3 regions of the Streptomyces sp. NPDC006261 genome follow, and region 1 is predicted to be linked to each of the others. Evidence: riboswitches for the same ligand, from Rfam matches in the RefSeq annotation. Region 1 holds a riboswitch; each other region holds the start of a gene.

What was found. Region 1 has a riboswitch for cyclic di-AMP ahead of ABZ154_RS07885 (transglycosylase family protein). Riboswitches for the same ligand answer to the same signal wherever they lie in the genome.
Region 2: another riboswitch for cyclic di-AMP. It lies ahead of ABZ154_RS21500 (NlpC/P60 family protein); the one in region 1 lies ahead of ABZ154_RS07885 (transglycosylase family protein).
Region 3: another riboswitch for cyclic di-AMP. It lies ahead of ABZ154_RS01750 (M23 family metallopeptidase); the one in region 1 lies ahead of ABZ154_RS07885 (transglycosylase family protein).

The regions. Positions count from the first base shown of each region.
Region 1 covers NZ_JBEXSI010000009.1:76,237-83,376, forward strand. Annotated here, with positions in the region: gene ABZ154_RS07870 (nucleoside triphosphate pyrophosphohydrolase) at 1-687, shown strand, start outside; gene ABZ154_RS07875 (cytochrome P450) at 684-1,991, shown strand; gene ABZ154_RS07880 (transglycosylase family protein) at 2,156-3,220, shown strand; cyclic di-AMP (ydaO/yuaA leader) riboswitch at 3,512-3,708, shown strand; gene ABZ154_RS07885 (transglycosylase family protein) at 3,714-4,430, shown strand; gene eno (phosphopyruvate hydratase) at 4,780-6,060, shown strand; gene ABZ154_RS07895 (septum formation initiator family protein) at 6,171-6,641, shown strand; gene ABZ154_RS07900 (DUF501 domain-containing protein) at 6,707-7,140, shown strand, end outside.
Region 2 covers NZ_JBEXSI010000032.1:27,896-35,035, forward strand. Annotated here, with positions in the region: gene ABZ154_RS21480 (response regulator transcription factor) at 1-466, shown strand, start outside; gene ABZ154_RS21485 (GNAT family N-acetyltransferase) at 581-985, opposite strand; gene ABZ154_RS21490 (C40 family peptidase) at 1,027-2,118, opposite strand; gene ABZ154_RS21495 (hypothetical protein) at 2,384-2,737, shown strand; gene ABZ154_RS21500 (NlpC/P60 family protein) at 2,788-4,017, opposite strand; cyclic di-AMP (ydaO/yuaA leader) riboswitch at 4,016-4,182, opposite strand; gene pcrA (DNA helicase PcrA) at 4,463-6,904, shown strand; gene ABZ154_RS21510 (peptidoglycan DD-metalloendopeptidase family protein) at 7,023-7,140, opposite strand, start outside.
Region 3 covers NZ_JBEXSI010000002.1:109,305-116,444, reverse strand. Annotated here, with positions in the region: gene ABZ154_RS01765 (GNAT family N-acetyltransferase) at 1-1,561, opposite strand, end outside; gene ABZ154_RS01760 (HPr family phosphocarrier protein) at 1,726-2,007, shown strand; gene ABZ154_RS01755 (GntR family transcriptional regulator) at 2,191-2,898, opposite strand; gene ABZ154_RS01750 (M23 family metallopeptidase) at 3,122-3,937, opposite strand; cyclic di-AMP (ydaO/yuaA leader) riboswitch at 3,951-4,117, opposite strand; gene ABZ154_RS01745 (pitrilysin family protein) at 4,341-5,711, opposite strand; gene ABZ154_RS01740 (pitrilysin family protein) at 5,738-7,093, opposite strand.

The DNA of each region.
Region 1 (7,140 bases):
GCCATGCCGGACCTGGAGCTGCTCCCCGGCTCGTACGACCTGCCCGGCGCCCGCCTCCTGGACCTGGTCCAGGTCATGGACCGGATCCGCCGCGAGTGTCCCTGGACCTCGCAGAAGACGCACGAGGGCCTCGCCAAGTACGCCATCGAGGAGGCGTACGAACTGGTCGAGGCGATCGAGGACGGCGACCGGGACGAGCTGCGCGAGGAGCTCGGCGACGTCCTGCTCCAGGTCGTCTTCCACGCGCGCATCGCGGAGGAGGATCCCGAGGAGCCGTTCGCCGTCGACGACGTGGCGGGCGGACTCGTCGAGAAACTGATCCACCGCCACCCGCACGTCTTCGGCGACGAGAGCGCCGAGACCCCGGAGGACGTCCACGCGCACTGGCTGCGCACGAAGGCGATCGAGAAGCAGCGCACCTCGGTCACCGAGGGCATCCCCCTCGGCCAGCCCGGCCTGGCCCTCGCCGCGAAGCTCGGCAGCCGCGTCCGTACGGCCGGACTCGACGTCCCCCTTCCCACCGGCGACACCATCGGCTACGAGCTCCTCGCCCTCGCCGTACGCGCCGAGGCGAACGGCACGGACCCGGAGGCCGCCCTGCGCGCGGCGGCGCGCGCTTATAGGGACGCGATCGTGGCGGCGGAGGGCGGAGGACCCGTCACCCCGCCCGATACCGTCAGGGAGTGACCGACACCCCCGCCTGCCCCCACAACACCTCCTCGACGCCCGAAGACGCCCCCCGACTCTTCACCTGGGAGTTCGCCACCGACCCCTACCCCGCCTACGCCTGGCTCCGCGAGCACAGCCCCGTGCACCGCACCGCGCTGCCCAGCGGGGTCGAGGCGTGGCTCGTGACCCGGTACGGGGACGCCAAGCAGGCGCTCGCCGACGCGCGGCTCTCCAAGAACCCGGCGAACCACGCCGGGTCCGCGGCGGCCAAGGGGAAGACGGGGATCCCGGGGGAGCGCGCGGCGGAGCTGATGACGCATCTGCTCAACATCGACCCGCCGGACCACACGCGGCTGCGCCGGCTCGTCTCCAAGGCGTTCACCCCGCGCCGGGTGGCGGAGTTCGCGCCCCGGGTGCAGGAGCTGACGGACCGGCTCATCGATCGCTTCGTCGAAGAGGGGAAGGCGGACCTGATCCACGACTTCGCCTTCCCGCTCCCCATCTACGCCATCTGCGAGCTGCTCGGCGTCCCGCGCGAGGACCAGGACGACTTCCGGGACTGGGCGGGCATGATGATCCGCCACGGCGGCGGGCCGCGCGGCGGGGTGGCCCGGTCGGTGAAGAAGATGCGCGGCTATCTCGCCGAACTCATCCACCGGAAGAGGGAGAATCCCGGGGACGACCTGATCTCCGGGCTGATCCGGGCCAGTGACCACGGCGAGCACCTCACCGAGAACGAGGCCGCGGCGATGGCCTTCATCCTGCTCTTCGCCGGTTTCGAGACGACGGTCAACCTCATCGGCAACGGCACGTACGCCCTGCTGCGCCACCCCGAGCAGCGCGCCCGGCTTGAGGCATCCCTGGCGGCGGGGGAGAGCGCGCTGCTGGCCACCGGGATCGAGGAGTTGCTCCGGTTCGACGGGCCGGTGGAGCTCGCGACCTGGCGGTACGCCACCGAGGCGCTGACGCTCGGCGGGCGGGGGATCGCGGCCGGGGACCCGGTGCTCGTGGTGCTGGCGGCGGCCGACCGGGACCCGGACCGGTTCGTGGATCCGGACGTGCTCGACCTCTCACGGAGTGACAATCAGCACCTCGGTTACGGTCACGGCATCCACTACTGCCTGGGAGCACCGCTGGCCCGGCTGGAGGGCCAGGCCGCGGTGGCGACGCTGCTGAGACGCCTTCCTGGCCTGCGACTTGCTGCGGAACCGGCCGATTTGCGTTGGCGCGGCGGGCTCATCATGCGCGGACTGCGCACCCTGCCGGTGGAATTCGAGCCCGGACGCCGCCTCGAAAAAAGTGACACGCGGTCACCTCTGTGACTTTCACGTGATCTGCGCTGCATCGACTTGTGACATGCGTTCGAGTCCCGCTAGGTTCACGGTTCGACGCGTCGGCCACTGTTCACTCTTGGCCCGTCCGTCACTTGTTCAACAGCTTCATGCTCCTCAGTTCCTGCTTGTCAGTCGCACGGAAGGCATACCCCATGGGCTCCGCGAACGGCAGACACCGCCGCCCTCGTCAGGCACCCGCCATCGTCGTCGCCGCAGGCGTGACCGGATCGGCCATCGCCATTCCGCTCCTCGGCGCGGCGGGCGCACACGCAGCCGACGCCACCACCTGGGACCGGGTCGCGGAGTGCGAGAGCGGCGGCATGTGGAGTGCCGACCTCGGCAACGGCTACTACGGCGGGCTCCAGTTCTCGCAGGAGACCTGGTCGGCGTACGGCGGCGACGCCTTCGCGGAGCGGGCCGACCTGGCCAGCCGCTCGCAGCAGATATCCGTCGCCGAGGAGGTCCTGCGCGACCAGGGGCCGCAGGCGTGGCCGAGCTGCGCGGTGATCTCGGGCCTCGCGGTGGACGGCAGCCTGCCCGGTGTCGACCCCGGTACCGCGCCCTCCGCCGACCCCACCCAGGATCCGACGACCGCACCCTCGGACGAAGCGGGTGGAAAGGGTGAACGGGAAGGTTCCGGCACGGGTTCGACCGGTAGGACGGGCTCGACCGACACCACGGGCTCGACCGGTCAGGCGGGCGGAAGCGGCAAGGGTGAGAAGAAGGGCGGCGACACGCTCGACCCCTCGGTGAAGCCTTCCGCGCCCCCGGCAACCGGAAAGACCGGAACCCCTGGGTCTCCTGACGCCTCGCAGCCCTCCGCCTCCGCCCCCGACGCCTCCGAGGGCGCCGACCGCACCGGCGGCAAGCATCGGGGCACTCCCGCCCCAGAGGAGACCGGTGCGGTCGGCCGGGGGGACGGCCCCCGGGAGTCCGGCCGGCACGCCTCGCGGGGCGAGGGTGACGCGCGTGACGGCAGTGCGGTCGCCCACGGCGGCTACACCGTGCAGCCCGGGGACAGCCTCTGGGCCATCGCCGACGCCCAGGAGCTTCCCCAGGGCTGGACCGGCCTGTACGAGGCCAACAAGGACCTCCTGGGCTCCGACCCGGACCTGATCCTGCCCGGCCAGAGCCTGGATCTGGGTCTGGGTCAGAGCGCCGGGGAAGGTGCCGGGGCGAGCGCCGGGGCGAGCGCCGAGGCGCCCGCCGCCAACTGATCGAATTCGGGAAAACACCCCAAAATCGCGGGTAGTTCAGAGACCTATGTCCACTTATGCGTAAGTGAGACATGGGTCTCTTTGCTGCAACTGGCGTGTCGCGTCCGCCCGCACGGTGCAGATCCCCTCCGACCTGCGGAAACGATCCGTCAGGGTGAGCAAGTAAGCGCCAATTGGACTAGTATGTCCATCTTTGAATGTCGGGGTTGCCTGTGTTTACGGTCGGAACCGCTCGCACCGCGGGCCCCGTCGACCGTCACGCCGAATCCTGCCGTCGGTCGAAGGGAACAGACGCGTAAAGCGCCGTAGGCAGGAGCGGGGGACCCAGGTAGGCCGCCGGGTCCGTGCAGCCCCTTCGAAGGGCAGTCCCTTCGAAGTCGGGACGCACGGGAACGGCTTGGGGTGAAGTCGCGTGCAAGGTCGCGCGACCGGGCAACTCATCAGCCCGAACCCGACAGCTCACCTCGTAGGCGTCGGTGAGGAGATTCGTTCCATGCTGCTTAACAGCAAGGGCAAGCACCGCCGCCCCTCGAAGACCGTCCGTTTCGCCACCCTCGCGGGCATCACCGGTGCCGCCGTCGCCGTCCCGCTGATGGGCGCGACCAACGCTTCCGCCGCCTCCGTCGAGACCTGGGACGCCGTCGCCCAGTGCGAGTCGGGCGGCAACTGGTCCATCAACACCGGCAACGGCTACTACGGCGGGCTGCAGTTCTCGCAGTCGAGCTGGGCCGCCGCCGGCGGTACGCAGTACGCCTCCCGTGCCGACCTGGCCTCCAAGGACCAGCAGATCGCCACCGCCGAGAAGCTCCTCGACATGCAGGGTCCGGGTGCCTGGGCCTGCGCCGGCGCCGGCGGCCTCACCAACGACGGTGTGGACCCGGGCGTGAACACCGGCTCCGGCCAGTCCGCGAGCAAGCCCGAGAAGGCGCAGCCCGAGCGCAAGGCCGAGCAGCCCACCACGCGCAGCGAGCAGCGCACCGCCCCGGCCGCCCCCAAGGCCGAGAGCTCCAAGAAGACCGTCACCACCCCGACCGGTGAGAAGGTCCAGAAGGGCGACGGCGAGTACAAGGTCGAGCCCGGCGACACCCTGAGCAAGATCGCTCAGAAGGAAGGCGTCAAGGGCGGCTGGAGCAAGCTCTTCAAGCTCAACGACGACATCGTCAAGGACGCGGACCTGATCTTCCCGGGTCAGCAGCTCCACCTGAAGTAACAGCCGCCTCTCCTCCCCGGAGGGAGGGGGTCCGGCGGCACCCTCCCTCGCACGGCTCCCCGGCCCGGCGCGCTCTCCCCCGTGCGTGCCGGGCCGGGGTCTTTCCGTGGGAGGGAGGCGAGCCGCGCGAGGGGGATGCGAGGGGGGGATGCGTTCACCTCTTGTCGTCAACACTTGTTACTGCCTAGTAGATTTCTAGAGATTTGTCCCGTGATGCTGACCCTTGGGTCCTTTTTCGTCCCAGGAGACGGGCGGTCGGCCGACTGACACGGCCGGGCCGGTTAGGCTCGTGTCGCAAGGCCACAGTGACCCTGCACAACCAGCGTCATATCCCAGAAGGAGATGCCTCGTGCCGTCCATCGACGTCGTCGTAGCCAGGGAAATCCTCGACTCCCGGGGCAACCCCACGGTCGAGGTCGAGGTTGGCCTCGACGACGGCAGCACGGGCCGTGCTGCCGTTCCGTCCGGCGCCTCCACCGGTGCGTTCGAGGCCATCGAGCTTCGCGACGGTGACCCCAACCGCTACATGGGCAAGGGCGTGGAGAAGGCCGTCCTCGCCGTCATCGAGCAGATCGGCCCGGAGCTCGTCGGGTACGACGCCACCGAGCAGCGCCTCATCGACCAGGCGATGTTCGACCTGGACGCCACCGAGAACAAGGCCTCGCTCGGCGCGAACGCCATCCTCGGTGTCTCGCTCGCCGTCGCGCACGCCGCATCCGAGGCGTCCGACCTGCCGCTCTTCCGCTACCTCGGCGGCCCGAACGCGCACCTGCTGCCCGTTCCGATGATGAACATCCTGAACGGCGGCTCGCACGCCGACTCCAACGTGGACATCCAGGAGTTCATGATCGCCCCGATCGGCGCGGAGTCCTTCTCCGAGGCCCTGCGCTGGGGCGCGGAGGTCTACCACACGCTGAAGAAGGTCCTCAAGACCAAGGGCCTGTCCACCGGACTCGGCGACGAGGGCGGCTTCGCCCCGAACCTGGAGTCCAACCGCGCCGCCCTGGACCTCATCGTCGAGGCCATCAAGGAGGCCGGTTACGTCCCGGGCCGCGACATCGGGCTCGCGCTCGACGTCGCCGCGTCCGAGTTCTACAAGGACGGCGTCTACGAGTTCGAGGGCAAGTCCCGCTCGGCCGCCGAGATGACCGAGTACTACGAGGAGCTCGTCTCCGCGTACCCGCTGGTCTCCATCGAGGACCCGCTGTACGAGGACGACTGGGCCGGCTGGAAGGTCATCACCGACCGCCTGGGCGCCAAGGTCCAGATCGTCGGCGACGACCTCTTCGTCACCAACCCGGAGCGCCTGGCCCGCGGCATCGAGGAGGGCTCCGCCAACGCCCTGCTCGTCAAGGTCAACCAGATCGGTTCGCTGACCGAGACCCTCGACGCCGTCGAGCTGGCCCAGCGCAACGGCTTCAAGTGCATGATGTCGCACCGCTCCGGTGAGACCGAGGACGTCACCATCGCCGACCTCGCCGTCGCCGTGAACTGCGGCCAGATCAAGACCGGCGCCCCGGCCCGCTCGGACCGCGTCGCCAAGTACAACCAGCTGCTGCGCATCGAGGAGATCCTCGACGACGCCGCGGTGTACGCGGGCCGTTCCGCCTTCCCGCGCTTCAAGGGCTGATCCCTTCTCAGGGCTGACCCGCAGCCCCGAGACGGTAGCCTCCGCCCGTCCCCGCACCCGGTCCCGTACCGTGTGCGGGGACGGACGTGCGTAACGGGGAGGCGGGAGACATGGCCGGGAAGGACCGCGACCGGTTCTCCACCGCGACCAGGCTGCGACTGCTCGGCGAGCAGACCGCGGCCCGCGTGTACCGCTCCCAGAACCGCCGCCAGGCCCGCCGCTCCCGGCTCACCGGCCGGGCCGCGTTCCTGGCGCTGGTGGTCTGCTCCCTGGTGGTCGCGCTCGCCTACCCGATGCGTCAGTACGTCTCCCAGCGCGACGAGATCGCCGAGCAGGAGCGGCTCTCGCGCCAGGCGGCGCAGCGCACCGAGGAGCTGCGGGACGAGAAGGCGCGGCTCCAGGACGACGCCTACATCATGCGCCTGGCCCGCCAGCACCTTCATTACGTACTTCCCGGGGAGACCGGCTACACCGTGGCCGACCCCGACGCGGGCGAGGACCGCCGCGGGGAGCCGGGCGCGAACCACCGCCCCTGGCACTCGAACGTCTGGGACGGCGTGGACAGCGCCGACCGCGACTGACGCCCCTTCTCTCCGACGACCTTTCCCTTCCCTCCGACGAGCTTTCGAGCAGAACCAAGGCAGGCATGGAAACGCCCCCTCCGCAGACCGAGTCCACCAAGCCCACCGACGCGGACATCGCCGCGTTCGAGCAGCAGCTCGGCCGTCCGCCGCGCGGCCTGCGCGCCATCGCGCACCGCTGCCCGTGCGGCAACCCGGACGTGGTGGAGACCCAGCCCCGTCTGGAGGACGGCACGCCGTTCCCGACGACGTACTACCTGACCTGCCCCCGGGCGGCCTCGGCGATCGGCACGCTGGAGGCGAACGGGGTCATGAAGGAGATGACGGCCCGTCTGGAGACCGACCCGGAGCTGGCCGCCGCCTACCGGGCCGCGCACGAGGACTACATCACCCGCCGCGACGCCATCGAGGTCCTGGAGGGCTTCCCGAGCGCCGGCGGCATGCCGGACCGGGTGAAGTGCCTGCACGTCCTGGTCGGCCACTCGCTGGCCGCCGGGCC
Region 2 (7,140 bases), on a different contig from region 1:
CGTCGAGGTGCTGCGCCGCTGCGTCCCGCTGATGGGCGCGGCCGACAACCCGGTCCGCTTCCTCGCGCTCTCCGTCTCGGACGCCGCCGAGGACGTCATCGGCGTGATCCGGGGCGGCGCCCGTGGCTATGTCACCAAGACGATCACCGGCACCGACCTGGTCGACTCCATCTTCCGGGTCCAGGAGGGCGACGCTGTCTTCTCCCCGCGCCTGGCCGGCTTCGTCCTGGACGCCTTCGCCTCCACTGACGCCCCGCCGGTCGACGAGGACATGGACCGTCTCACCCAGCGCGAGCGCGAGGTGCTGCGGCTGATCGCCCGGGGATATGCGTACAAGGAGATCGCGAAGCAGCTGTTCATCTCGGTGAAGACGGTGGAGTCGCACGTCTCGGCGGTGCTCAGGAAGCTTCAGCTCTCCAACCGGCACGAGCTGACGCGGTGGGCGACAGCGCGACGGCTGGTCTGAGCCGATCGGGCCGGGTGGGCCGGGTGGGCTGGGCGTGCTGGGCGTCGCTCAGTCGCGCTCCGGCTCCGGCTTCAGGCCCGGCTCCGGCTTCAGGCCCGGCTCCTACTCCTACTCCTACTCCCGCTCCAGCGAGATGTTGACCTTCTCGCCGATCCGGCGGTAGCCGATGCTCGCGTAGATCCGTTCGACGTCGGCGTCTCCGGGCTCCAGCCAGACCGTCCGGCAGCCCTGGGTGAAGGCCCGTTCCGTCAGCCAGGCGGTGAGCGCGGCGCCGACGCCCCGGCGGCGGAAGGGGGCCGCGACGGCGAGGCCGGCCAGTTCGCTGAGGCCCTCGATCGCGACCGAGCAGCCGCCCACGCCGGCCGGTGCGCCGTCGAGGACCGCGAGTGCGGAGACCTTGGCGTACTTCAGCTCCCAGCCCGGGTTGTGCCGGACGGTGAACGGGCCCACCCGGTAGTGGGTGGGGGAGCGCAGCGTGAGCGTGCGGGCGTACTCCTGGACGGCGTTCGCCATCGTCATACGGGGAGTTCCTTCGGCGGGAGAGAGGTCGGCGCCGGGGACTATGCCACCCGGGCCGCTCCGGCGAAAGGCATTTGGCTGATGGGCGCGATCCGGACCGGGGCTCCCGGACGCGGGGCGTGGATCATCTGGCCGCCGCCGATGTAGAGGCCGACGTGGCTGATGCCCGAGTAGAAGAACACCAGGTCACCGGGGGCCAGTTCGGAGCGGGAGACCCGCTGGCCGGCGTTGATCTGGGTGTAGGTGGTGCGGGGCAGGCTGACGCCCGCCGCCTGCCAGGCCGCCTGGGTCAGCCCGGAGCAGTCGAAGGCGTTGGGGCCGGTCGCGCCCCAGACGTACGGCTTGCCGATCGCCCCATGGGCGAAGGCGACGGCCCGTGCCGCCCGGGAGTCGGGGGCGGCGACCGAGGCTCGGGGGGTGGAGCGGTCGGCGTGGGCGGCGGAGCGGTCGGCGGGGCCGCCGCCGTGGCCGGCGTCGGCCGAGCGTTCGTACGCGGCGCGCTCGGCGGCGGTGAGGGTGGCCAGGAGCCCCCGGGCATCAGTCAGCTTGGTGCGGATCGCGGTGCGGTGCTTGTCCAGCTCGGCGCGGCGGGCGGCGAGCGCCTCGGTCTCCCGGTCGGCGCGGGCCTTGACCCGGGCGATGCCCGAGAGCTGGCGCCGGATCGAGCTGAGCAGGCTCGCCTGCCGGTCGCCCGCCCGGTCGAGGTGCGCGGCGCGCTCCAGGTAGCTGTCGGGGTCCGAGGAGAGCGCCAGTTGTACGGCGGGGTCGAGGGCGCCGGTGCGGTACTGCGCAGTGGCCATCGACCCGAGCGTGTGGCGGGCGGTGTTGAGGCGGTCGGTACGGCGGGCCGCCTCGTCCGCCAGGGTGTCGACGGCCTTGGTGGCGGCGGCCTCCTTCTCCTTCGCCCCGTTGTACTTCTCGGTGGCGACCTCGGCGTCGTGGTAGAGCCGGTCGACCTTCGCCCGGACCTGGGCGGCGGTGGGAGCGGGCTCGGCGGGTGCGGCCCCGGCGCCGGTGGCCGAGGTGGCGGTGGCGGCCCCGGCGAGCGCCAGGGTGGCGGCGGTGCGGGCAGCAGGGCCGGTGAACGGGCGCTGCTTGGGTTTCCGGTGAGCGGATTTCCGGTGCGCGGCCACGGGGGCGGCATCCTTCCTGTCGGCTGCCCGCCGGGGGATACCGACAGGTCCGCCAGGGACGCTAATCCGGGCGCACGGAAAAGGTTCGCCATGACAGCTATTGCCCGGATGTGACGCTTCACCACCGCCGGATGACCGGCGATGCGGAGCCGGAACTGATCATTCCGGCAGGTTCGAGCGCGTGGCGCACAGTTCCGGCGAAGGGCCCGAGAAAGGCTTACCTCACTGAGTGGCCACGCTTTGGCCATGGCTAGGCTCCGGGACCATGAACGCACTCATCGGCGTCTTCGTCGCCCTGCACATTATCGGCATCGCCTCCCTGCTGGGCGGCTTCCTGACGCAGATGAAGGCCATGGGCGCGGGCACCGCCCGCTTCGTTCCCGCCATGCTGCACGGCGCGCTGACCATGCTGGTCACCGGCGTCGCCCTGGTCGGGCTCAACCAGGCCGACGACCAGACCGTGAACAACGTCAAGATCGGCGTGAAGCTGGCGCTCCTCGTCGTCATCCTCGCGCTCGTCTACGTCAAGCGGGACGAGGAGAAGGTCGAGAAGGGCGCGTTCGCGGCGGTCGGCGGGCTGACGGCCGCCAACATCTTCATCGCCACGCTCTGGACCTGAGACTCTCTCGGGGGCGGCCGCCGGTCAGGCGGCCACCCCCGCCCCCGGCACTACGCCGGGCGCACGCTGCCGTAGATCGGCATGGAGTAGATCGACTCCTCGCGGACGTTCGCCCCCGGCTTCGGGGCGTGGATCATCATCCCGTCGCCCTTGTAGATGCCGACGTGGCTGATGTCGTCGTAGAAGAAGACCAGGTCACCGGGCTGCAGGTCGGACGTGGCGACCCGGGTGCCCGCCTTCACCTGGTCCCAGGTGGTCCGGGGCAGTGTCACGCCGGCCTCCCGCCAGGCCGCCTGGGTCAGCCCCGAGCAGTCGTACGAGGCCGGGCCCGAGGCCCCCCACACGTACGGCTTCCCGATCTGGGCGCGGGCGAAGTCCAGCACCTTCTGGGCCTTCGCGGCGTAACTGCCGTCCGCCCCGGCTCCCGTTCCCGTACCGCTGCCGGATCCCGGGCTCGTCCCCGTCCCCGTACCGCTGCCGGAGCCGCTGTCTCCGCCGGACTCGTTCGCGGCCTCCTCGTTCGCGGCCTCCTCGCGCGCCTTCTTCTCCGCTTCCTCGCGCTCCTTGGCCTCGGCGGCCTGGCGGCGGGCCAGCTTCTGCGCCTTCTCCTTGGCCTCGGCCTCCTTCTTGCGCTCCAGCTCCGCCAGCCGTGCCTTCTCCTCGGCGGTCAGCCTCGACAGCAGCGTCCGGGCCTCCGTGAGCTTGTTCTGCACCTTCTGCTTGCTGGAGCGCAGCGCGGTCTGCGTCTCCGTGAGAGACTCCAGGCTCTTCACGGCCTCCGCGCGCTTCTTCGACGCCGCGGCCTGCTGCGTACGGAAGTCGTCGACGGCCTTCTGCTGCCGCTCCGTCGACCGGCTCATCAGCCGGCTCTGGTCGAAGTACGCCTGCGGGTCGTCCGCCAGGAAGAAGGTCGCGGTGGGCGTGATGCCGCCGGTGCGGTACTGCGCGGCCGCGTAGGACCCCAGCTCCCGGCGCGCCTCGTTGATCTTCTCGGTCCGCTTCGCCACGTCGGAGAGCAGCGTGTCGACCTTGGTGCGCTGGGCCGTGGAGGCGGTCCTCGCGCGGTTGTACTGCTGCGTCGCGCTGCCCGCCTGCCGGTAGAGCTCGTCGACCTTCTTCTGGACGTCCTCGATGGCCGGCTTCGGCTCGGCGGGGGCAGCGGTCGCGCTCTGCGTGGAGAGCAGTGTCACAGACGCCAGCGCGGCCGTCGTGAACCCGACGGCGGGGGTGGTGGTGCGCACCTTCGTGCGCGGCTTGCGATGCGATGCCAAGACCGGCATCTCCTTCCGTGGACCGCCTACCGGGTTAGCTGTCGGGTTCGGACGGAACGGAAGGCTGTCCTACGGTCCGGATGCGAGGGTACGGACCGATTCACCCCGGTTGTGCGTGTGGGTCCCCGGTTCCGAACTGCTGGGACGGCAGGACGGATTCGGCAGAGGTGACCGTGAGACGCGGTTCGTCTCAGGGAGATTACGGATCACCTGACCGAGCACGCTAGCCAACCGGTGGCTCCGCTGGGAAGGAGGATGAGCGATATGCCCGATACATTTTCGTGACCTCTTCGGATCGGAGGCCCCGCACCCCCTCCGACCGGGCACTCCTTCACGGAACGTCGACGTCCGCTCTCCGTGCGTACGGGTGACGTGGGGGTGCGGGCGGCTGCTTCCGACCGCTTCCCGGCTTCGGCGGAAGGTTGTCGGTGCGGCCGCCTAGACTCGGTAGGCGATGAGCAGCCTCTTTGACGACAGTTTCCTGACCGGCCTCCAGCCCACGGAGGACGGCCCGCCGCCGCCCCCCGAGGACCACGCACCCGACGCGGTGCCGGAGGGACTCTTCGAGGGCGTCTTCGACGCGCCCCCGCCGCCCCGGGACGGGTATTACCGGGACGGCCACCCGCGCCCCGTCATCGACGCCGCGGCGCTGCTCGGCGGGCTGAACACCGAGCAGCGCGCCGCCGTCGTGCACGCCGGGTCCCCGCTGCTCATCGTCGCCGGAGCCGGCTCGGGAAAGACCCGGGTGCTCACCCACCGCATCGCCCACCTGCTGGCCGAGCGCGGGGTGCACCCGGGGCAGATCCTCGCGATCACCTTCACCAACAAGGCCGCGGGCGAGATGAAGGAGCGCGTCGAGCAGCTGGTGGGCCCGCGCGCCAACGCCATGTGGGTCATGACCTTCCACAGCGCGTGCGTCCGGATCCTGCGCCGCGAGTCGAAGAAGCTCGGCTTCACCTCGTCGTTCTCGATCTACGACGCCGCCGACTCCAAGCGCCTGATGGCCCTGGTCTGCCGCGATCTCGACCTGGACCCCAAGCGCTTCCCGCCGAAGTCCTTCACCGCCAAGGTCTCCAACCTCAAGAACGAGCTCATCGACGAGGAGACCTTCGCCGGACAGGCAGTGGACGGTTTCGAGAAGACCCTGGCCCAGGCGTACGCGCTCTACCAGGCCCGCCTGCGCGAGGCCAACGCCCTGGACTTCGACGACATCATCATGACGACGGTCCACCTCCTCCAGGCCTTCCCGGACGTCGCCGAGCACTACCGCCGCCGCTTCCGCCACGTCCTGGTCGACGAGTACCAGGACACCAACCACGCCCAGTACACGCTGGTACGGGAGCTCGTCGGCCCGGCCGGAGAGGCCGCCGACGCCCCCGCCGAGCTGTGCGTCGTCGGTGACGCGGACCAGTCGATCTATGCCTTCCGGGGCGCGACCATCCGCAACATCCTCCAGTTCGAGGAGGACTATCCCGACGCGAAGACGATCCTCCTGGAGCAGAACTACCGCTCCACGCAGACGATCCTCTCCGCCGCCAACGCGGTCATCGAGCGCAACGAGAGCCGCCGCCCCAAGAACCTGTGGACCAACGCCGGCAGCGGCGCCCGCATCACCGGTTATGTGGCCGACACCGAGCACGACGAGGCGCAGTTCGTCGCCGACGAGATCGACCGGCTCACCGACGCGGGCGACGCCAAGGCGGGCGACGTCGCCATCTTCTACCGGACCAACGCCCAGTCCCGTGTCTTCGAAGAGATCTTCATCCGCGTCGGCCTGCCCTACAAGGTCGTCGGCGGCGTGCGCTTCTACGAGCGCAAGGAGGTCCGGGACGTCCTGGCCTACCTCCGCGTCCTCGCCAACCCCGAGGACACCGTCCCGCTGCGCCGCATCCTCAACGTTCCCAAGCGCGGCATCGGCGACCGTGCCGAGGCCATGATCGACGCCCTGTCGATGCGCGAGAAGATCTCCTTCCCGCAGGCGCTGCGCCGCGTCGACGAGGCGTACGGCATGGCGGCGCGCTCGTCCAACGCCGTCAAGCGCTTCAACACGCTGATGGAGGAGCTCCGTACGATCGTCGAGTCCGGAGCCGGACCCGCCGTCGTGCTGGAAGCCGTCCTGGAGCGAACGGGCTATCTCGCCGAGCTCCAGGCCTCCACCGACCCGCAGGACGAGACCCGTGTCGAGAACCTCCAGGAACTCGCGGCCGTCGCCCTCGAGTTCGAGCAGGAGCGCGGGGACGAGGAGGGCACCGGCACACTCGCGGAGTTCCTGGAGAAGGTCGCGCTGGTCGCCGACTCGGACCAGATCCCCGACGAGGACGAGGACGGCTCCGGCGTCATCACGCTGATGACCCTGCACACGGCGAAGGGTCTGGAGTTCCCGGTCGTCTTCCTCACCGGCATGGAGGACGGCGTCTTCCCGCACATGCGGGCCCTCGGCCAGACCAAGGAGCTGGAGGAGGAGCGGCGCCTGGCGTACGTCGGCATCACCCGTGCCCGCGAGCGGCTCTACCTGACCCGGGCCGCCATGCGCAGCGCCTGGGGCCAGCCCTCGTACAATCCGCCCTCGCGGTTCCTGGAGGAGATCCCGGACGCTCACCTGGAGTGGAAGCGCAAGGGCCCGATGGCCGCCCCGGCAGGCCCCACCTCGGGCATCACGTCCTCGCTCTCCTCCTCGCGCGCCCGCTCCGGCCCTTCGGGCTTCGCGACCCGGCGCGGCACGGAGAAGGCGACGGTCACGCTGGTGGTCGGGGACCGGGTCACGCACGACCAGTTCGGGCTGGGCACGGTGACGGCCGTCGAGGGGTTCGGCGACCAGGCGAAGGCGACGGTGGACTTCGGCGGCGAGCGCCCGAAGAAGCTGCTCCTGCGGTACGCGCCGGTCGAGAAGCTGTAGGACCGAGAAGCTGTAGGGCGAGCAGGAGAAGGGGGCGGGACGGCCGTCGAAGCCGTCCCGCCCCCTTCTCGTGTCCGTACGTGCTGTGTGTGTACGTGCTGTGGCGCCGCAGGTCTGCTCAGGTCGGGTTGACGCCGTGGCTCCGCAGCCACACCAGCGGGTCGATCGACGCACCGCCGCCGGGCCGGACCTCGAAGTGCAGGTGCGGGCCGGTGGAGTTGCCGGAGCTGCCCGCG
Region 3 (7,140 bases), on a different contig from region 1:
CGAGGGACTCGGAGTTGCCGAGGATCGCGACCCGGGGTCCGGCCGGGAGCGGCTGGCCGGCCAAAAGCAGTCCGGCGTCCACCATCTCGGTCACGGTGTCGACCCTGATGACGCCTGCCTGCCGCATCAGCGCGGAGACGGTGGCGTCGGGGATGCGGCTGACCGGGACGGCGTGGCCGGGCGGGTTGGTGCCGCTGTGCCGGGCGCCCTTCACCACGACGACGGGCTTCACGGCGGCGGTGCGGCGGGCGAGGCGGGTGAACTTGCGGGGGTTGCCGAGCGATTCGAGGTAGAGGAGGGCGACGTCGGTGTCCTGGTCCTCGAACGAGTACTGAAGGAAGTCGTTGCCGGAGACGTCGGCCCGGTTGCCCGCCGAGATGAACGAGGAGAGGCCCGCGCCGCGCCGGTGGAGGCCGGAGAGGAGGGCGATGCCGATCGCGCCGGACTGGGTGAACAGGCCGATCCGGCCGCGGGCGGGCGACTCGGGTGCGAGGGAGGCGTTCAGCCGGACGGATTCGGCGGTGTTGATGATGCCGAAGGCGTTGGGGCCGATGATCCGCATGCCGTACGAGCGGGCCTGGCGGACCAGTTCGCGCTGGAGCTCGCGGCCGGCGGAGCCCCGCTCGGCGTAACCGGCGGAGAGGACGACGAGGCCCTGGACGCCGTGCTCGCCGCAGTCGGCGACCGCCTCGGGGACCCGGTGGGCGGGGACCGCGATGACGGCGAGGTCGATCTGCTCGCCGATCTCGCCGAGCGAGCGGTGGGCGGAAATTCCGTCGAGGGTAGCGAGGCCCTCGTCGAAGGCGCGGTTCACGGCGTAGGTGCGGCCGGTGAAGCCGGCGGCGAGGAGGTTGCGCAGGACCGTGCGGCCCACTCCCCCGGGCGTGCGGCCGGTGCCGATCACCGCGACTGAGCCGGGGGCGAGGAGACGCTGCACCGAGCGGGCCTCGGCGCGCTGTTCGCGGCCGCGCTGGACGGCGAGGGACTTCTCGGTGGGTTCGAGGTCGAGGGTGAGATGGACGGAGCCGTCCTCGAAGCTGCGCTGCTGGGTGTAGCCGGCGTGCCGGAACACCTTGATCATCTTGTTGTTGGCGGGGAGCACCTCGGCGGCGAAGCGTCGGATGCCGCGCTCGCGGGCGACGGCGGCGATGTGTTCGAGCAGGGCCGAGGCGACGCCACGGCCCTGGTGGGCGTCCTGGACGAGGAAGGCGACCTCGGCCTCGTCGGCGGGGGCGGAGGCGGGCCTGCCCTGTTCGTTGATGCGGTCGAAGCGGACGGTTCCGATGAACTCGCCGCCGATCGTGACGGCCAGTCCCACCCGGTCGACGTAGTCGTGATGGGTGAAGCGGTGCACGTCCCGGTCGGAAAGGCGGGGGTACGGTGCGAAGAACCGGTAGTACTTCGACTCGTCGGAGACCTGCTCGTAGAAGCTGACCAGCCGTTCGGCATCGTCCGTGGTGATCGGTCTGATGCGTGCGGTGCCACCGTCGCGGAGCACCACGTCCGCTTCCCAGTGATCGGGGTACGCGTGATGCGGACTCTGCTCCGGCGTGGGCTCCATGGGCAAAGCCTACGGCCGGTATCCCGGTCGCGGAGGGATCGGTACCGGGGCAGTGTGAGGACCACCCCGGCCAGGCGTGCCGGAGGGGAGGGAGGCCGGGCACAGCATTGCGCACCGCATGAGAGACTGGTCTAGACAACCGTTGATATGTGAAGGGCAGAACCATGGCTGAGCGCCGCGTAAACGTCGGTTGGGCCGAGGGCCTGCACGCCCGCCCCGCTTCCATCTTCGTCCGTGCCGCCACGGCTTCCGGCGTCCCCGTGACGATCGCCAAGGCCGACGGCAACCCGGTCAACGCCGCCTCCATGCTCGCGGTGCTGGGTCTGGGTGCGCAGGGTGGCGAGGAGATCGTGCTCGCGTCCGACGCGGACGACGCCGAGGCCGCCCTGGACCGTCTGGCGAAGCTGGTCGCCGAGGGACTCGAAGAGCTTCCCGAGACCGTCTGAGGAACCCGAGACCGCACAACGGCGACGGACCCTGAGCCGTGGTTCCCCGAGGGGGGCCACGGCTCTTTCGTTATTTCTGACGCCGATGCGTCGCCCCCTCAGAGCTTGGCTCACTCAGGGCCTTATTCAGGCAGCATGGATAAAGCCCTCGGCAATTACTTCTCTTTGTATACGGTGCCCTTGTTAATGACGGGCACCCGCGATGTTTACGCCGTGTTGCGAAGAACTCACCCGGGGCGGCGGCGCCGCTCGCCGGCCGGGGCGGTCCGGGCGGCGCAGCCGGTGTGCCCCGGCGGCTCGTTCCGCATGCTGGGCGGTCAGCACCCTGGCCCGTTCCGTGTCGCCGCGCGCCACCGCGTCCACGATGGCCCCGTGCTCGGCCCAGGAGTCGACCGGGCGGGCCGGCTGCTCGACAGCGTACATCCAGGCGATCTTGTGTCGGAGCTGGGTGAGCAGGGCGATGAGACCGGGGCTGCCGGAGGCCTGGGCGAGGGTCTCGTGGAACCAGCCGCCCAGCGACCGCAGATCCTCCCCTTCGCCCCGGCGGGCCCGCTCCTGGCCCAGTCTGACCAGGCCGCGGAGCACCTTCAGGTGGGCCTCCGTGCGGCGCTGGGCGGCCCGGGCCGCACCGAGCGGCTCCAGGAGCATCCGCACCTCCAGCAGGTCGGCGGCCTCCCGCTCGGTGGGCTCGGCGACACAGGCCCCGGCGTGCCTGCGGGTGACGACGAAGCCCTCGGACTCCAGGGTGCGCAGCGCCTCGCGCACCGGGACGCGGGAGACCCCGTACCGGCGCGCCAGCAGCTCTTCGGTGAGGCGGCTGCCGCGCTCGTAGACACCGGAGACGATGTCGTCACGGATTGCCGTGCATACCGAGTGCGCGGGAACGCGCATGTCCGAACCTCCGCCTTGATCCCCGCGAAACGCGGCCGGCCGACGCCTGTTCCGTGACTCTATTGCAGTCTGCCGCAATTTCCGATGGCAGGCCGGAGTTGCTGGATATCTTCTGGCCAGGGCCGGGGCGGGAGCGACTCGGTACTGGGCTTTCCCCGGCGCATACCGAAGGCCCCGGCGGCAAACCGGGGCCTTCGGAAGTCGGGCGTCGCGCGAGGTGGGGTCAGAGGCTCAGACCGTGCGAGCGCAGGTAGCCGACCGGGTCCATGTCCGAGCCGTACTCCGGGGTGGTCCGGGCCTCGAAGTGGAGGTGCGGGCCGGTGGAGTTGCCGGTGGAGCCGGAAAGGCCGATCTGCTGGCCGGAGGTGACGCTCTGGCCGACGGAGACGCCGATCGAAGAGAGGTGGCCGTACTGGGTGTAGGTGCCGTCCGTCATCCGGAGCACGATGTTGTTGCCGTACGCGCCGCCCCAGCCTGCCTCGACGACCGTACCGGCGCCGACCGCGACGACGGAGCTGCCGGAGGCTGCGCGGAAGTCCACGCCGGAGTGGCTGCCGGAGGACCAGAGCGCGCCACCCGACTTGTAGCCGGTGGTGACGTACGAGCCGGCGACCGGGAGGTGGAAGGCGTTGAGGCGGGCGCGCTCGGCGGCGCGGGCGGCCCGGGCCTTCTCCTCGCGCACCTCCTTGGCGCGGGCGTCGGCCTTGCGCTGGGCCTCGGCCTTCGCCTTGGCCTTCGCGGCCTTGGCCTTGGCTTCGGCGGCCGCCTTGGCCTTCGCCTTGGCGATGGCTTCGGCCTGCTGGTGCTGCGCCCGGGCCTGGGCGTCGATCTGCTCGGCGAGCGTGGCGTCGAGGGCGACGGCCTGCGTGAGTCCAGTCTCGACGGTCTTGGGGGCCTCGGAGTCCGCTGCGACGGCCGGGGAGGCCAGGGAGCCGAGGACTCCGGTGGTGGCCAGGGCCGCGACGCCGGCGACCTGGGCGCTGCGGCGCGTCAGGCGGCTCGGGGCACGGTGCTTCCCGGTGGCACGGGTGAACGCCATGGAGGGGCTGATCCTTTCCTTCCTTCTCGCCTACCGGGTTAGCTGACGGGTTCGGAGCAGGAAGGTCTCCTACGGAGCTCCGCGCCGGGTCACGGCACGGGGATCCGATTCACCCCAGGGACTGCGTGGGTCCCCGGCTCCCCAGGCTCGCGCCTGACGGGGACTCGGCGATGGCTGCCCGGCGCCGCGGATGCGGCATACGGGTTACGGACAGCTGGGCCGACGCTAGGCGGGGCGGCTTCCCGCCACCAAACGGACAGGGCGATTTGTCGCGCATCCCACAGGGCATATATGCGCTCTCTCCAATGAATGGAATGAATAGCCCTTAACGGACAAATGCGAGGACCCCGGCGGATCGCACTCCGCCGGGGTCCTCTTCGTCCTGTTGTGTACCGACGACGCGTCAGCCGCTGACGACGGTCACCTCGCCGATGCCGAGCGCCTTCACCGGCTCCGCGATCTGGGCCGCGTCCCCCACCAGGACCGTGACCAGCCGGTCCACCGGGAAGGCACTGACCACGGCCGCGGTCGCCTCCACGGTGCCCGTCTCGGCGAGGCGGGCGTACAGCTGGGCCTGGTAGTCGTCGGGCAGGTGCTGCTCGACCTGGTCGGCCAGCGTGCTCGCGACCGAGGCGGCCGTCTCGAACTTCAGCGGGGCGACGCCCACCAGGTTCTGCACGGCCGTCTCGCGCTCGGCGTCGGTCAGCCCCTCGGCCGCCAGCGTCCGCAGGACCTTCCAGAGGTCCTCCAGCGCCGGGCCGGTGGACTCGGTGTCCACCGAACCGCTGATGGCGAGCATCGCCGCGCCGCCCGAGTCGGGGCCGGTGGAGCGCAGAACCTGGGCGAAGGCGCGTACGCCGTAGGTGTAACCCTTCTCCTCGCGCAGCACCCGGTCCAGCCGGGAGGTGAGCGTGCCGCCCAGGCAGTACGCGCCGAGCACCTGGGCCGGCCAGACGCGCTCGTGCCGGTCGGCGCCGATGCGGCCGATCAGCAGCTGGGTCTGTACCGCGCCGGGGCGGTCCACGATGACCACACGGCCGGTGTCGTCGGCGGTGATCGGCGGGACCGGACGGGCCTGGCCCGCGTTGCCCGACCAGTCACCGAGGGTGTCGGCGAGCAGGGCGTCCAGGTCGATGCCGGTGAGGTCGCCGACGATCACGGCCGTCGCGGTGGCGGGGCGGATGTGGGCGTCGAAGAAGGCGCGCACGGCGGCGGCGTCGATCCGCCGCACCGTCTCCTCGGTGCCCAGACGCGGGCGGGACATCCGGGCGGTGGCCGGAAAGAGCTCCTTGGAGAGCTGCTTGGCGGCGCGCCGGGACGGGTTGGCCTGCTCGTGCGGGATCTCGTCGAGGCGGTTGCCGACGAGCCGCTCGATCTCGCTCTCGGCGAAGGCCGGGGCGCGCAGAGCCTCGGCGACCAGGCCGAGCGCCTTGGCCAGCCGGGAGGCCGGGACCTCCAGGGAGACCCGGACGCCGGGGTGGTCGGCGTGCGCGTCCAGGGTGGCGCCGCACCGCTCCAGCTCGGCGGCGAACTCCTCGGCGCTGTGCTTGTCGGTGCCCTCGGAGAGCGCGCGCGACATGATCGTGGCCACGCCGTCCAGGCCCTCGGGCTCGGCGTCCAGCGGCGCGTCCAGGAAGATCTCCACCGCGACGACCTGCTGGCCGGGGCGGTGGCAGCGCAGCACGGTCAGCCCGTTGGGCAGGGCGCCGCGCTCGGGCGCGGGGAACGCCCACGGCCGGGCGGTGCCCGGGGTCGGCTGCGGGTGGTACTCCATGGCTACTCCAGTCACGGCGGCGTCGCTCACTTGTCCGCCCCCTCGGGCGCGTCGATGGCCTCGTCGGCGTCCTCGGCCGGCTCGATCGGCTCGTAGACCAGCACCGCCCGGTTGTCGGGGCGCAGAGCCGCCTGGGCCGCCTCGCGCACCTCCTCCGCGGTGATGTCCAGGACGCGTCCCACGGCACTCAGGGCGAGCTGCGGGTCGCCGAACAGGACCGCGTAACGGCACAGTTCGTCGGCGCGGCCCGCGACCGTCCCCAGACGGTCCAGCCACTCACGCTCCAACTGCGCCTGGGCCCGCTCCATTTCCTCGGGCGTGGGCCCCTCGGCGGCGAACCGGGCCAACTCCTCGTCGACCGCGGTCTCGATCTGCTCCACCTCGACACCGCCGGAGGTCTTCACGTCCAGCCAGCCCAGCGAGGGCGCCCCGGCGAGCCGCAGCAGCCCGAAGCCCGCCGCCACCGCCGTACGGTCGCGGCGGACCAGGCGGTTGTGCAGGCGGGAGGACTCGCCGCCGCCCAGCACGGTCAGCGCCAGGTCGGCCGCGTCACAGGCGCGGGTGCCGTCGTGCGGGAGCCGGTAGGCGGCCATCAGCGCTCGCGCCGGGACCTCCTCGTGGACCACTTCGCGCAGCTGCTCGCCGATGATCTCGGGCAGGGTGCCGTCGCGCGGCGGCTGCTTGCCGTCGTGGGACGGGATGGAGCCGAAATACTTCTCGACCCAGGCGAGGGTCTGCTCGGGGTCGATGTCCCCGACGATCGAGAGCACCGCGTTGTTGGGCGCGTAGTACGTACGGAAGAACGCGCGGGCGTCCTCCAGCGTGGCCGCGTCCAGGTCGGCCATGGAGCCGATCGGGGTGTGGTGGTACGGGTGGCCCTCGGGGTAGGCGAGGGCGGTGAGCTTCTCGAACGCGGTGCCGTAGGGCACGTTGTCGTAACGCTGGCGCCGTTCGTTCTTGACGACGTCGCGCTGGTTCTCCATGGACTCCTCGTCGAGGGCGGCGAGGAGGGAGCCCATACGGTCGGCTTCCAGCCAGAGAGCCAGCTCCACCTGATGGGTGGGCATGGTCTCGAAGTAGTTGGTCCGCTCGAAGCTGGTCGTCCCGTTGAGCGAGCCGCCGGCCCCCTGGACGAGCTCGAAGTGACCGTTCCCCTTGACCTGTCCCGAGCCCTGGAACATCAGGTGCTCGAAGAGGTGAGCCAGGCCGGTGCGTCCCTTGACCTCGTGGCGCGAACCGACGTCGTACCAGAGGCAGACCGCGGCGACCGGGGTCAGATGGTCCTCGGAGAGCACCACACGCAGGCCGTTGGCCAGGCGGTGCTCGGTCGCTGTCAAGCCGCCGGAGCCGGCCTGTGCTGTGGCCGTGTGACCCATGGGCATGTACGTCCCTTCGATCGCGATACTGGACTTCCTGCCAGACCTGCCAC